One region of the Mesorhizobium sp. M0621 genome, then DNA from elsewhere that is predicted to be linked to it. Evidence: predicted binding sites of a transcription regulator. Region 1 holds the regulator's gene; the other holds the start of a gene.
The links. The regulator PhoB, encoded in region 1, activates phosphate uptake and scavenging genes when phosphate is short. The targets are predictions, from matches to a motif close to TGTCATNNANCTGTCAT.

Region 1 (6,162 bases):
CGCCGGCAACGACGATCTCCGCGACCATCGCCAATGAGTTCACCGAAGCCGTCGGCGACCTCTATACCTCTTCGCTGGTGGCGCTCGGCCTGATCCTGTTCGTCATCACCTTCCTGATCCTTGCCATCGCCCGCTACATGCTGATGCGCATCGATGCCCGCACCGGAGCCTGACCGATGTCGACAGCCACATCGCTTCACCAGAGCCGCAAGAGGAAGAATGCCGTGATGATGACGCTGTGCGTCACCGCGGCGGGCATCGGACTTGCCTGGCTGGCACTCATCCTCGGCGCGCTGGTCTACAAGGGCGCCGCCGGCCTGTCCCTTGACGTCTTCACGCAGATGACGCCGCCGCCCGGCGACGCCGGCGGCCTGCTCAACGCCATCTATGGCAGCGTGGTGATGACGATCATCGCCGTCATCGTCGGCACGCCGATCGGCGTGCTGGCCGGCACCTACATGGCCGAATATGGCCGCTTTTCCAAGCTGACCACCGTGGTGCGCTTCATCAACGACATCCTGTTGTCGGCGCCGTCGATCATCATCGGCCTGTTCGTCTACGAACTGATGGTGCGGCCGATGGGGCATTTCTCGGCAATCGCCGGTGCTGTCGCGCTCGCCATCCTCGTCATTCCGGTCGTCGTGCGTACCACCGAAGACATGCTCAACCTGGTGCCGAACGCCTTGCGCGAAGCCGGCACCGCGATCGGCGCGCCGCGCTGGGTGGTCATCAAGTCGGTCGCCTACCGCGCCGCGCTTTCCGGTATCGTCACCGGTATATTGCTGTCGATCGCCCGTATCTCCGGCGAGACGGCGCCACTGCTCTTCACGGCGCTCAACAACCAGTTCTGGTCGAGCAATCTCAACGCGCCGATGGCCAGCCTGCCTGTCACCATCTTCCAGTTCGCTCTCAGCCCTTACGAGGAATGGCAGCAACTGGCCTGGACCGGCGCACTCATCATCACATTGACGGTTCTCGCGCTCAGCATCGTTGCTCGCAGCCTGACCGGACGCAGAGAGGACAAATGAGCCAGATGTTGTCTCCAGACATGACGATTGCCGCCGAGGCCACCGCCAAGGCCAAGATCGAGGTCAAGAACCTCAACTTCTACTACGGCCAGTCGAAGGCGCTGAAGGACATCACGCTGTCCTTGCCGGAGCGCAGCGTCACCGCCTTCATCGGGCCTTCGGGCTGCGGGAAGTCGACGCTGCTGCGCGTCTTCAACCGCATCTACGAGCTCTATCCCAAGCAGACCGCCGAAGGTCAGGTGCTGCTCGACGGCCAGAACGTCCTCGACCGCTCGCAGGATCTCAACCTTTTGCGGACCAAGATCGGCATGGTGTTCCAGAAACCGACACCATTTCCGATGTCGATCTATGAAAACATCGCTTTCGGCGTCAGGCTCTATGAGAAGCTCAGCAAGTCCGAGATGGACGGTCGCGTCGAGCAGGCGCTGAAGCGGGCAGCACTCTGGACCGAGGTCAAGGACAAGCTCAACGCCAGCGGCCTCAGCCTCTCCGGCGGCCAGCAGCAGCGGCTCTGCATCGCCCGTACCGTGGCGGTGAAGCCGGAAGTCATCCTGCTCGACGAGCCGGCCTCGGCGCTCGATCCGCTGTCGACCGCCAAGATCGAGGAGCTGATCGACGAGTTGCAAGCCGACTACACGATCGTCATCGTCACCCACAACATGCAGCAGGCGGCGCGCGTGTCGAAGCAGACGGCCTTCATGTATCTGGGCGAGCTGGTCGAGTTCGACCGCACCGAGAAGATCTTCACGTCGCCCCGCGAGAAGCGCACGCAGGATTATATCACCGGCCGGTTCGGCTGAGTTCAGGCATACGAGGGACAGGATCATGAGCGAACACACAGTCGCTTCTTTCGACGAGGATCTCGGTCAGATCAGCAAGCTCATCAGCGACATGGGCGATCTCGCCAGCTCGATGGTCGGCGGTGCGACCAAGGCGCTTTTGAATTCCGACAACGCGCTGGCACAGCGTGTCGTCTCCGACGACGCCATCATGGATGCGCGTCAGCGCGAGCTCGACGATCGCGCCATCACGTTGATCGCCAAGCGGCAGCCGATGGCCGACGATCTGCGCCATGTCGTCGGCTCGATCCGCATGGCCGGCGATCTCGAACGCATCGGCGACCTTGCCAAAAACATCGCCAAGCGCGTCGGTACTGTCGGCCTCAGCGTCACGCCGCGCGACCTTTCGCACTCGATCGATGGAATGGCGCAACTGGTGTTGATCCAGGTGCAGGGCGTCATCGAGGAATATGCGGCCCGCGACGCCGAGGCGTTGGCAAAACTACGCGCCGACGACGAGCGCATCGATGTCAAGTACACGTCGGTGTTCCGCGAACTGCTGACCTACATGATGGAAGATCCCCGCAACATCACGGCGTGCACGCATCTGTTGTTCTGTGCCAAGAACCTCGAGCGCATCGGCGACCACGTGACCAACATCGCCGAAAATGCCTATTATGTTTTGACCGGTACGCAGCTGCCCGCCAATCGTCCGAAGCAGGACGAGACGGCAATGTCCGCGCCGGCGGCATGACAGGAGTGACCGGCCGATGATCGCGCCACGCATCATGGTGGTGGAGGATGAGGAGCCGCTAGGCGTGCTGCTCCGCTATAATCTGGAGTCCGAAGGTTACCAGGTCGAGGTGGTGACGCGCGGCGACGAGGCCGAGATCCGGCTGCAGGAGAACGTTCCCGACCTTCTGGTGCTCGACTGGATGGTGCCGGCGGTTTCCGGCATCGAACTCTGCCGGCGCCTGCGAATGCGCTCCGAGACCGAGCGGCTGCCGATCATCATGCTGACCGCGCGCGGCGAGGAGAGCGACCGTGTGCGCGGCCTCTCGACCGGCGCCGACGATTATCTGGTCAAGCCGTTCTCGACACCGGAGTTCATGGCCAGGGTCAAGGCGCTGTTGCGCCGCGCCAAGCCGGAAGTGCTGTCCAGCGTGCTCAAGGTCGGCGACATCGTGCTCGATCGTGAATCGCACCGGGTCTATCGCAAGAAGAGCGAGATCCGGCTCGGACCGACCGAATTCCGCCTGCTCGAATTCATGATGCGCCATCCCGGCCGCGTGTTCTCGCGCAGCCAGCTGCTCGACAATGTCTGGGGCGAGACGATCTACATCGACGAGCGCACGGTCGACGTGCATGTCGGCCGGTTGCGCAAGGCGGTCAACAATGGCCGCATGCCGGACGTGATCCGCACCATTCGCGGGGCGGGCTACGCGATCAGGGAAGACTAAAGCGCGTCGCGGTTGAACGGATTTAGGCGACGCGCTTTAGGTGTTTGTTTTTTATGCATGTCGTTTTCCCAAAACTGGAGTGCGCCCCTAGGGGTGGACACTGATCAGGCTGCGGTTTTGCCCGTCTGCCGGATGTGTTGATCCTCGAACTGTTGCGGGCTGAGATATCCCAGCGCCGAATGGAGCCTGCGTTTGTTGTAGACCTGGTCGATGAAGTGGGGAAGGTGTTCGGCAACGTCCTCGAAGGTTTCAAGCGCCATCGGATAAACCGCCTCGAGCTTCAGGGTCTTCATGAAGCTCTCCGCTTTGGCATTGTCATAAGGATTGCCCTTGCGGCCCATTGAGCCGGCCAGACCATGGCCGGCGAGAAGCTGCCGGTAAGTCTCGGCGGCATATTGGGAGCCGCGATCGGAATGATGAACGCAGCCTAGCGGTGGCTTTCTGCGCTCGATTGCGGCGCGCAAGGCGGCGCCCGTCAGGCGGGCATCGATCGCGCGGCTGATAGCGTAGCCGACGATCATGCGCGACCAGACATCGAGAATGATGGCGACGTAGACGAAGCGGATCGGTAGCGCGACATAGGTGATGTCGCCGACCCAGAGTTGGTTCGGACCGGTCGGAACGATGTCCTTTGCCAGATTGGGGAAGATCGGACTGTTGTGATTGCTGTCGGTCGTAGCGACGAACCGGCGTCTGACCTTCGGTTGCAGGCCGTGGTCGCGCATCAGGCGGCGGATCTTCTTGTGGTTCACCACAAAGCCTTGCTGACGCAGCGCCGCGCCCACGCGGCGATAGCCATAAAACTCGAATTCGTCGCAGATCGAGACCATCGTCTCGACGATAGCGGTATCATCGGCCGGTCATTCCGGGCGGTCATAAAAGCTGGAACGCGCCAGATCCATCAGCCGGCAGCCTTTGGCGACACTGAGACCACGGGGCCGGTGATGACGGACGTAATCCCGCTTTTCGGCCGCGGAGCGCTTTTCAGAGCCCCCTTTAGAAACTCCAGTTCCAGAGCCTGCTTGCCGACAAGTCGCTCAAGCGCGGCAATCCGCGCCTCATATTCCGTGATCAGAGTGGCCGAAGCCGTATCTTCATCGAAGCCGCCTGCCTCATACTTGCCAATCCAGACACGGATCGGAGTACGGGTGATATCGTGCCGTTTCGCCAAACTGTGCAGCGTCTCGCCCGACAGATATTCCTGCACGACCTGACGCTTGAACGTGATGCTGTAACTACGATGTCTTGCCACGGTTCTCTCTCCGAAAACCCGACAGCCATGGTCAATTCCTCAGGACGATCTGTCCACCCCTAGGGGCGCACTCCAAACCGAGGTCACTTTTGGGCGACATGCATTAGGTGCCTGTTCCGTCCCGATAGATCGTGACCGGGAAAACTCGATTAGCAGGCGGTCGCCAACGGCCGCGAAGGCTGGAATGTTGCATTCGTCTCATCGATGGGGAGCGAGCACGTGACGCCAGGAGCGGTCATCCCCATCAGTTTTCGAATGACCGCATTCGGGCCAAAGCGACAGGCAGTTTCTGGCGTTCTCCGATTTCCCAAACTCTGCTATCTTGCCCGCAGACTCCGGCCAACAAGCCACGCACCTCAAGAATTAATTTGAGTTAATTTATATATACGTTCTTTAAAGGACGTGTATTTTTCACAAATACACAATTTTACTAAATTTACTTCGACCTGCAGCGGGTTCCATCCTCTTTATTCATTGTGTGTGCTCCAAATATTCAATACGATCTCGGATCGAATGACGATTCCGTGGAACGATCTCGTTCTTTGCAACGTTGCTTTGAAAGCGGTCGCCGGACCTTGCGCCGAATGATTTGACCAGGTCGGACACCATGAGGAAGGATTTCTGATGAGCACGGTCTTAAACGCCAAAGGCATCCCTCTTCCCTACACCGGCGCTTCCACTCATTGGTTCTCGGCCACCGGGTCCGGGCCGGAACTGCATGGCACCTCCGGCAACGACTCCTTCTGGGGAGACGCCGGCGTCAATGTCACGATCTACGGTGGCGCCGGCGACGACTACTATCACCTCTATTCCACCAACAATAAGGTGGTTGAAGATCCCGGGGCAGGGATCGACACGATCGACACATGGATGAGCTACAAGCTCCCCGACAATTTCGAGAACCTCGTCGTTACCGGCGCCAATCGATATGCGTTCGGAAATGCGTTGGACAACATCATCAAGGGCGGATCGGGTCATCAGACGCTGGATGGCGGCAAGGGAAATGATGTCCTGATCGGCGGTGACGGCGCCGATACTTTCGCCATCTCTAAAGGAAATGGAAGTGATCTTATCTTCGATTTCGGTGCGACCGATGCGGTCCGCCTTAACGGGTATGACTTCACTTCGTTCGATGCCGTCCGTTCGCAGATGGTCCAGGTGGAATCGAACGTGATGCTGAACCTCGGATCCGACGAGATCCTGGTGTTCAAGAATACGACCATCGACAAGTTGCAGCCCACCCAGTTCGAACTTCCGATCGACAAGTCCGGCATGACTTTGTCCTTCTCCGACGATTTCAACACGCTGAGCCTTCGGGACGGGCAGGACGGCACCTGGAATTCCAATTTCTGGTGGGGAGCGCCGAACGGCAGCACGTTGAGCAGCAATGGCGAGTTGCAGTGGTATATCGACGCCAATTATGGCCCGACCAGTTCCGTCCACCCGTTCAGCGTTGAAAACGGCGTCCTCACCATCACCGCCGCGCAGGCGCCGGAGGACATCAAGCCTCTGATCAACAACTACGAATACACCTCGGGGATACTGACGACCCACGACACCTTCGCGCAAACCTACGGCTATTTCGAAATGCGGGCGGACCTGCCTGAAACGGCCGGAGCCTGGCCGGCCTTCTGGCTGCTTCC
Region 2 (6,162 bases), on a different contig from region 1:
CCGCGTAGGGCCAGATCAAGAGCGTGCGGTAAAGACCTTTGCCGCGCACCACCTTCTCTGCCATGACCGCGAGCAGGAGCGCCACGCACATGGCGACGATAGCGGTCGCAAGGGAAAACACCACTGTGACCTTTATCGAGTTTAGGTAGGCCGGATCGGCAAGCACTTTCCTGAAATTGGCGAACCAGACGAACCTGGTCCTTAGTCCGAACGGATCCTGCCTGAGCATGGATTGGTAGAACGCCTGACCGGCCGGCCAGTAGAAAAAAACGAGCGTGATGGCTAGTTGCGGCGCCACCAGCAGGTAGGGGAGGACCTTGTTGGGAAACACGACGCGGGGGGTCACGGAGCCACTCCGAGTTGATGAGGCGGGCGGCACCATGTGGCACCCCTCTGCGCCAAGACGGCTTTGATGAGCGTTTCGGATTCGGCATCATCGACCATTGACGAAATCGCAAAGGACGGCACCCCCCTCGCCGAGGGGAGATGCCTGACGGGACAGGTGGGTGCGCCGTAGAGCAAGGCCTCTGCGCTCGCTCTAATTCCCCAGCGCTTCCTTGATCGCGGCATTGCCACGCGTAACCGCATTGTCGAGCGCCTGCTGCGCGGTTTGCTGGCCGGCGAGCATCTTCTCGAACTCCTCGTTCTGGATATCGCGCACCTGCGGCAGATTCGGCAGACGTACGCCCTTCGAATTGTCGGTCGGCGCCTTACCCGTCATCTGCAGGATCGGGGTCTCGCGACCGATGTTCTTGTCATAGAAACCGGATTTCTTGGTCGCTTCATAGGCCGCCAGCGTTACCGGCAAATAGCCCGACTTCTGGTGCAGGTACTCCTGCACGTCGGTCTTCGACAAATAGGCGAAGAAAGCAGCCACTCCCTTGTATTCCTCGTCGGATTTGTCCGCGAAAACCCACAGGCTGGCGCCACCCGGCGTCGTGTTCTGCGGCGCGCCCTTGGCGTCGCTGTCATAGGGCAATTGGCCGATGCCGTAATTCATGCCGGACTTGACGATATCGCCGAGCCCGCCGGAGGATTCAGTCATGATCCCGCATTCGCCGGCAAGGAAGATCTGCTTGGCTTCGGAAGTGCGGCCGCCATATTTGAAGGTGCCGTCCTTGGCGAGATCTGCGAGCGCCTGGAAATGGTTGACGAAAATCGGCGCATTGATCTTGAGCTCGACATCGCCGCCGGCCAGACCGTTCTGCTGGGTGGCCCATGACACGTCATTCCAGGCCGCGAAATTCTCCAGATGGATCCAGGTCAGCCAGGTCGAGGTGTAGCCGCAGGCGGCCGCGCCGCTCGCCTTGATCTTCTTGGCATCTTCCCACACCTCATTCCAGGTCTTGGGCGGGCTGTCGACGTCGAGACCAGCCTTCTGGAAGATATCCTTGTTGTAATAAAGGATCGGCGAAGAGGAGTTGTAGGGGAAGGAGAGCATGGTGCCGTCCGGCTTCGAATAATAGCCGACTATGCCTGGCAGGTACTGGCTCTTGTCGAAGGTCATTCCTGCGCTGGTCAACACATCGGCTGCCGGCTTGATTGCGTCTTCGGCTGCCATCATCACGCCAGTGCCGACATCGAACACCTGAATAATGTCGGGCGCCTGGCCGGCGCGGTACGCGGCGATGCCGGCATTCAGCGTCTCGGGATACGTGCCCTTGAACACCGGAACGAGCTCATAATCGCTCTGGCTGGCATTGAAATCTTTGGAGATCTTGTCGACAACTTCGGCATTGGCGCCAGTCATGGCGTGCCACCAACTGATCTGCGTGACAGCAAAAGCGGAGGTTGAGGAAAGCAGCGTAAAGGTGGCGGCAACACCGGCCGCGAAGCCGAAGCACTTCATGTTTCATCTCCCGTTTGTCATTGGCGAAAGGGGCACTCCCGCAAAGGCAATATGTGTCGCTCATGACAATCAGACAACGGTTTTGTTGCAGATCGACGAACTTCACCCCTTTGCCTCACGCAACGCTCGCTGCCGCTTGGCGGCATGGAAAGCGATACGGTTAGCCGGCTTAGCGCGACGACAAGCGCGCCAGGAACTGCCGTCAGGACTGCCAAGCTGGCTTTCGACATATCAGCCCTGATTGCAGCCGCTGCAACCCGAGGAGACACGCCAGGGTTGTGGGCGACTTTATCGATCCTTCAATGGCAAGGCGCTACTCAATTCTGCTGCCTTGTTTATTTCCGATAGATCAGGTGAAATAAGATGCTGACGGTCTACAATTGCATCGTCAACGAACACGACCTGAGATTGATCGCACTCGCCGCGCTGATCTGCGGAATTTCCTGTTTCTCTGCCGTCAACCTGCTTCACCACATCAGCCGCTCCACAGATCGGAACCGGCTTGCCTGGTTGATGATCGCGGCGACGTCGACCGGCTTCGGCATCTGGGCAACGCATTTCATCGCCATGCTCGCGTTCACACCAGGCATACCCAGTGCCTACGATCCGGCGCTCTCCGTGCTTTCGCTCGCTGCTTCGGTCGCGCTGACGGCGGCCGGCATGTGGATCGCCACCTGGCGGGACGAGTTCGATTATCATCTCGTCGGCGGTGCCGTCCTGGGCGGCGGCATCGCGGCCATGCACTACATCGGCATGGCGGCATTCGAAGTCCAAGGCCGGATCGAATGGAACCTGTTGCTCGTCGCCGTTTCCTTGCTGGCCGGCGTGACGCTTGCGGCGCTGGCGCTGCGGGTCGTGCTGCGCCGCCCCTCCTTGCGAGCGACGTCCGTCGGCGCGGTGCTGCTGACGCTGGCGATCTGCACCTTGCATTTCATCGGCATGGGTGCCGTCTCGATCTTTCCCGATTCTTCGATCGCCATATCCCAGTACACGATCGAGCCGACCTCGCAGGCTTTCGCGGCCGCGGCCGCCACGCTGGTGATCCTGGTGCTGTCGGCATCGGCGCTGTGGATCGATTTGCGCTTCCGCCGCCAGAAGCTCGAAGTCGACCGCATGCACGGCCTGGCCAACGCCGCAGTGGAGGGCCTGATCGTTTGCGACGGTAACCGCATCATCAGCGCCAATGACAGCATTGCGAGACTGACGGGCATGGCAACCGCGACGCTGAACGGAATGCAGCTTGGCGATCTCTTCGGGGCCGATATGTCCGGCTTCGGCGAACAGCCGCAGGAGGCCGAATTGAGCGGCCGCGATGGCACAGGCATTCCTGTCGAGCTGATCGCCAGGAGCATCGACTACTGTGGCAAGCCTCACAATGTAGTCGCCGTCCGCGACATTCGCGAGCGCAAGAAAGCCGAACTGGAAATCCTGCGCCTTGCCCATTTCGATCCGTTGACCGGACTGGCCAATCGCCGCAGCTTTTCCAGCAGGCTTGAGACAGAAATTGCCGCGTTGGACCGGGCTGGGAAAGGCAGTCACCTTGCGCTTCTGCTGCTCGATCTCGACCGGTTCAAGGAGGTCAACGACCTGTACGGGCACGGCGCCGGCGACGCCATGCTGCAGAAGGTTGCGCATTGCGCTGCCGGCATCCTCCGTCAAGGACAGGTGGTGGCGCGGCTGGGCGGCGACGAATTCGCCATCATCGCCCCGAACCTGACCGACCCATTGGAGGCCGGCCGAATCGCCAGCGCCCTGCTGACCGTCATGCGCGAGGAAAACCGGCTCTCTGTCGGCGGCGGCCTGGTGTCGGCCAGCATCGGCATTGCGCTTTATCCATCGGACGCCGAAAACCAGGCCAGCCTGATAAGCCACGCCGATACGGCACTCTACCGGGCCAAGACCGAAGGCAAGGACACCTACCGCTATTTCGAGGCCTCGATGGGAGCCGAGGCACGTGACAAGCGCGTCATGGAGCACGAACTGCGCCAGGCGGTCGCGCGCCAGGAGTTCTACCTCGTCTACCAGCCGCAGAAGGAGATCAGCAGCGGCAAGATGGTCGGCTTCGAAGCCCTGATCCGTTGGCGACATCCGACACGCGGCGACGTGCCCCCGAACATCTTCATCCCGGTGGCCGAAGAGAGCGGAGCCATTGGCCAGATTGGCGATTGGGTGCTGACGGCGGCCTGCGAGGAAGCCGCCCGCTGGGAAAATCCGCTGACGGTGGCCGTCAATGTCTCGGCGGTGCAGCTTCACAATACCAATTTCAGCCGCAAGGTCCATGAAACGCTGCTGAATTCCCGCCTGGCGCCCGGCAGGCTCGAACTTGAGATCACCGAAACGGCGCTTGTGAAGGACATGCCGCGCGCGCTGGCGACTTTGCGGCAGGTCAAGGCGCTGGGCGTGCGCGTGGCGATGGACGATTTCGGAACCGGCTATTCCTCGCTCTCCAACCTTCGCGCCTTCCCCTTCGACAAGATCAAGATCGATGGCTCCTTCATCAAGTCCGTCGACAAGAACGGCCAGGTCGCGGCGATCGTACGCGCCGTTCTGGGACTTGGACGCGGCCTCGGCCTGCCGGTTCTGGCGGAGGGTGTCGAGACGCTCGGCGAGCTGAAATTCCTGGACGCCGAAGCCTGCGAGATCGGCCAGGGCTACTATATCGGCAGGCCTGGTCTCATCGAGGAATTCGGCGACCTGACCGGTGTCGAGGCACCCACTGTCGGCAGCAAAGCCGCCAGCTGCGCGACAGAAGCGTTCTGGCCTTCGCGCCCACGCCTGCACTCGCGACGCGCTTTTAGAGGCTTTCGGGCTTGAGCGCCGTCTCGACCAGCCGCCTGGCGTCCGGCCCCGACCATTCCGCAGGGCCGTTCATATGGGCGATCAGGCAGCCTTCGCCGTCGATCAGCATGGTGACGGGAAGGCCGAGCGCCAGGCCGCGCGTCTTGAGGTCGTTGAACAGCGTCATCGTCGAATCCCGGTAATAGCCCAGCGTCGCGACGCCGGTATCGCTGAGGAACTTCTTCGGCTTCACATCGTCACCGGCATCGACATTGACGGCGACCACCTGAAAGGCGTCGCTGCCCATTTCCTTCTGCAGCGCATCGAGCGCCGGCATTTCGGCGCGGCAGGGCGCGCACCATGTCGCCCACAAATTGAGCAGCACCGTCTTGCCGGCATGGTCGGCAAGCGTCATCGGCTTGCCGTCCGGACCATTGAAGGCAAGGCTTTTCAAGGATTGCGGCGGATCGGCCGGCAAAAGTGCGGCAACCTCACCGGTGGCCGAGGCCGCGACCTTCTTGGCGCGATCGCTCTTGGCGACGCAGGCGACATCGTCCTTGCTGTCGCCGACGGCGGCTTGTGCCGGTGCATTGTTGCCAGACCGGCTCTCGCTGACATATACCGCGACCGCGCCGGCCAGCGCGCCCGCCACCAGGGCGGCGAGGATCAGGCGCGGGGCCGGGAAGAATTTATTACCGTCTGCCATTTTCTCAGAACTGCTCCGAAGCACGGGTTATAGCCATGAGCGACAAGAAGACCAGCAACCAGATGTGGGGCGGACGTTTTGCCTCGGGTCCGGCAGCGATCATGGAAGCGATCAACGCGTCGATCTCCTTCGACCGCAAACTCTATGCGCAGGACATCAAAGGCTCGATCGCCCATAGCGAGATGCTGGCGCAGACGGCCATTATTTCGGCGGCCGATCAAGAAAAAATCGCTCACGGGCTGAACACGATCCTGAAAGAGATCGAGGCCGGGAGCTTCGAGTTCTCGACCCGGCTCGAAGACATCCACATGAACATCGAGGCCCGCCTTGCCGACCTGATCGGCCCGGCGGCCGGCCGGCTGCACACCGCCCGCTCGCGCAATGACCAGGTGGCGGTGGATTTGAGGTTGTGGGTCAAGGACGAGTGCTTTCGCGTCGCCGAGGCATTGAAAGGGCTGATCAAGGCACTGCTGGAGCGGGCCGAAGAGCATGCGGCGACGGTGATGCCGGGCTTCACCCATATGCAGGCGGCGCAGCCCGTGACCTTCGGCCATCACTGCATGGCCTATGTCGAAATGTTTTCGCGTGACCTGTCGCGTGTACGCGATGCGATCGAGCGGATGGACGAAAGCCCGCTCGGTGCTGCAGCCCTTGCCGGCACCAGCTTCCCGATCGACCGCCACCGGACCGCCAAGGCGCTCGGCTTCCGCGAGCCGATGCGCAATTCGTTGGACAGTGTCTCGGACCGCGATTTCGCGCTGGAGTTCCTCGGCATGGCCGCGATCTGCGCCACGCATTTGTCGCGGCTGGCCGAGGAGATCATCATCTG

Region 2: ugpB (sn-glycerol-3-phosphate ABC transporter substrate-binding protein UgpB) is a predicted target of PhoB. The motif match lies at 1,912-1,928, and genes of this name have one in related genera.

Annotation. Positions count from the first base shown of each region.
Region 1 covers NZ_JAMYQF010000001.1:217,938-224,099, forward strand. The annotation lists gene pstC (phosphate ABC transporter permease subunit PstC) at 1-173, shown strand, start outside; gene pstA (phosphate ABC transporter permease PstA) at 177-1,028, shown strand; gene pstB (phosphate ABC transporter ATP-binding protein PstB) at 1,025-1,828, shown strand; gene phoU (phosphate signaling complex protein PhoU) at 1,854-2,561, shown strand; gene phoB (phosphate regulon transcriptional regulator PhoB) at 2,578-3,267, shown strand; gene NKI38_RS01175 (IS3 family transposase) at 3,372-4,109, opposite strand; gene NKI38_RS01180 (transposase) at 4,169-4,519, opposite strand; gene eglC (endo-1,3-1,4-beta-glycanase EglC) at 5,144-6,162, shown strand, end outside.
Region 2 covers NZ_JAMYQF010000020.1:24,756-30,917, forward strand. The annotation lists gene ugpA (sn-glycerol-3-phosphate ABC transporter permease UgpA) at 1-382, opposite strand, end outside; gene ugpB (sn-glycerol-3-phosphate ABC transporter substrate-binding protein UgpB) at 539-1,849, opposite strand; gene NKI38_RS16025 (EAL domain-containing protein) at 2,213-4,663, shown strand; gene tlpA (thiol:disulfide interchange protein TlpA) at 4,644-5,333, opposite strand; gene argH (argininosuccinate lyase) at 5,369-6,162, shown strand, end outside.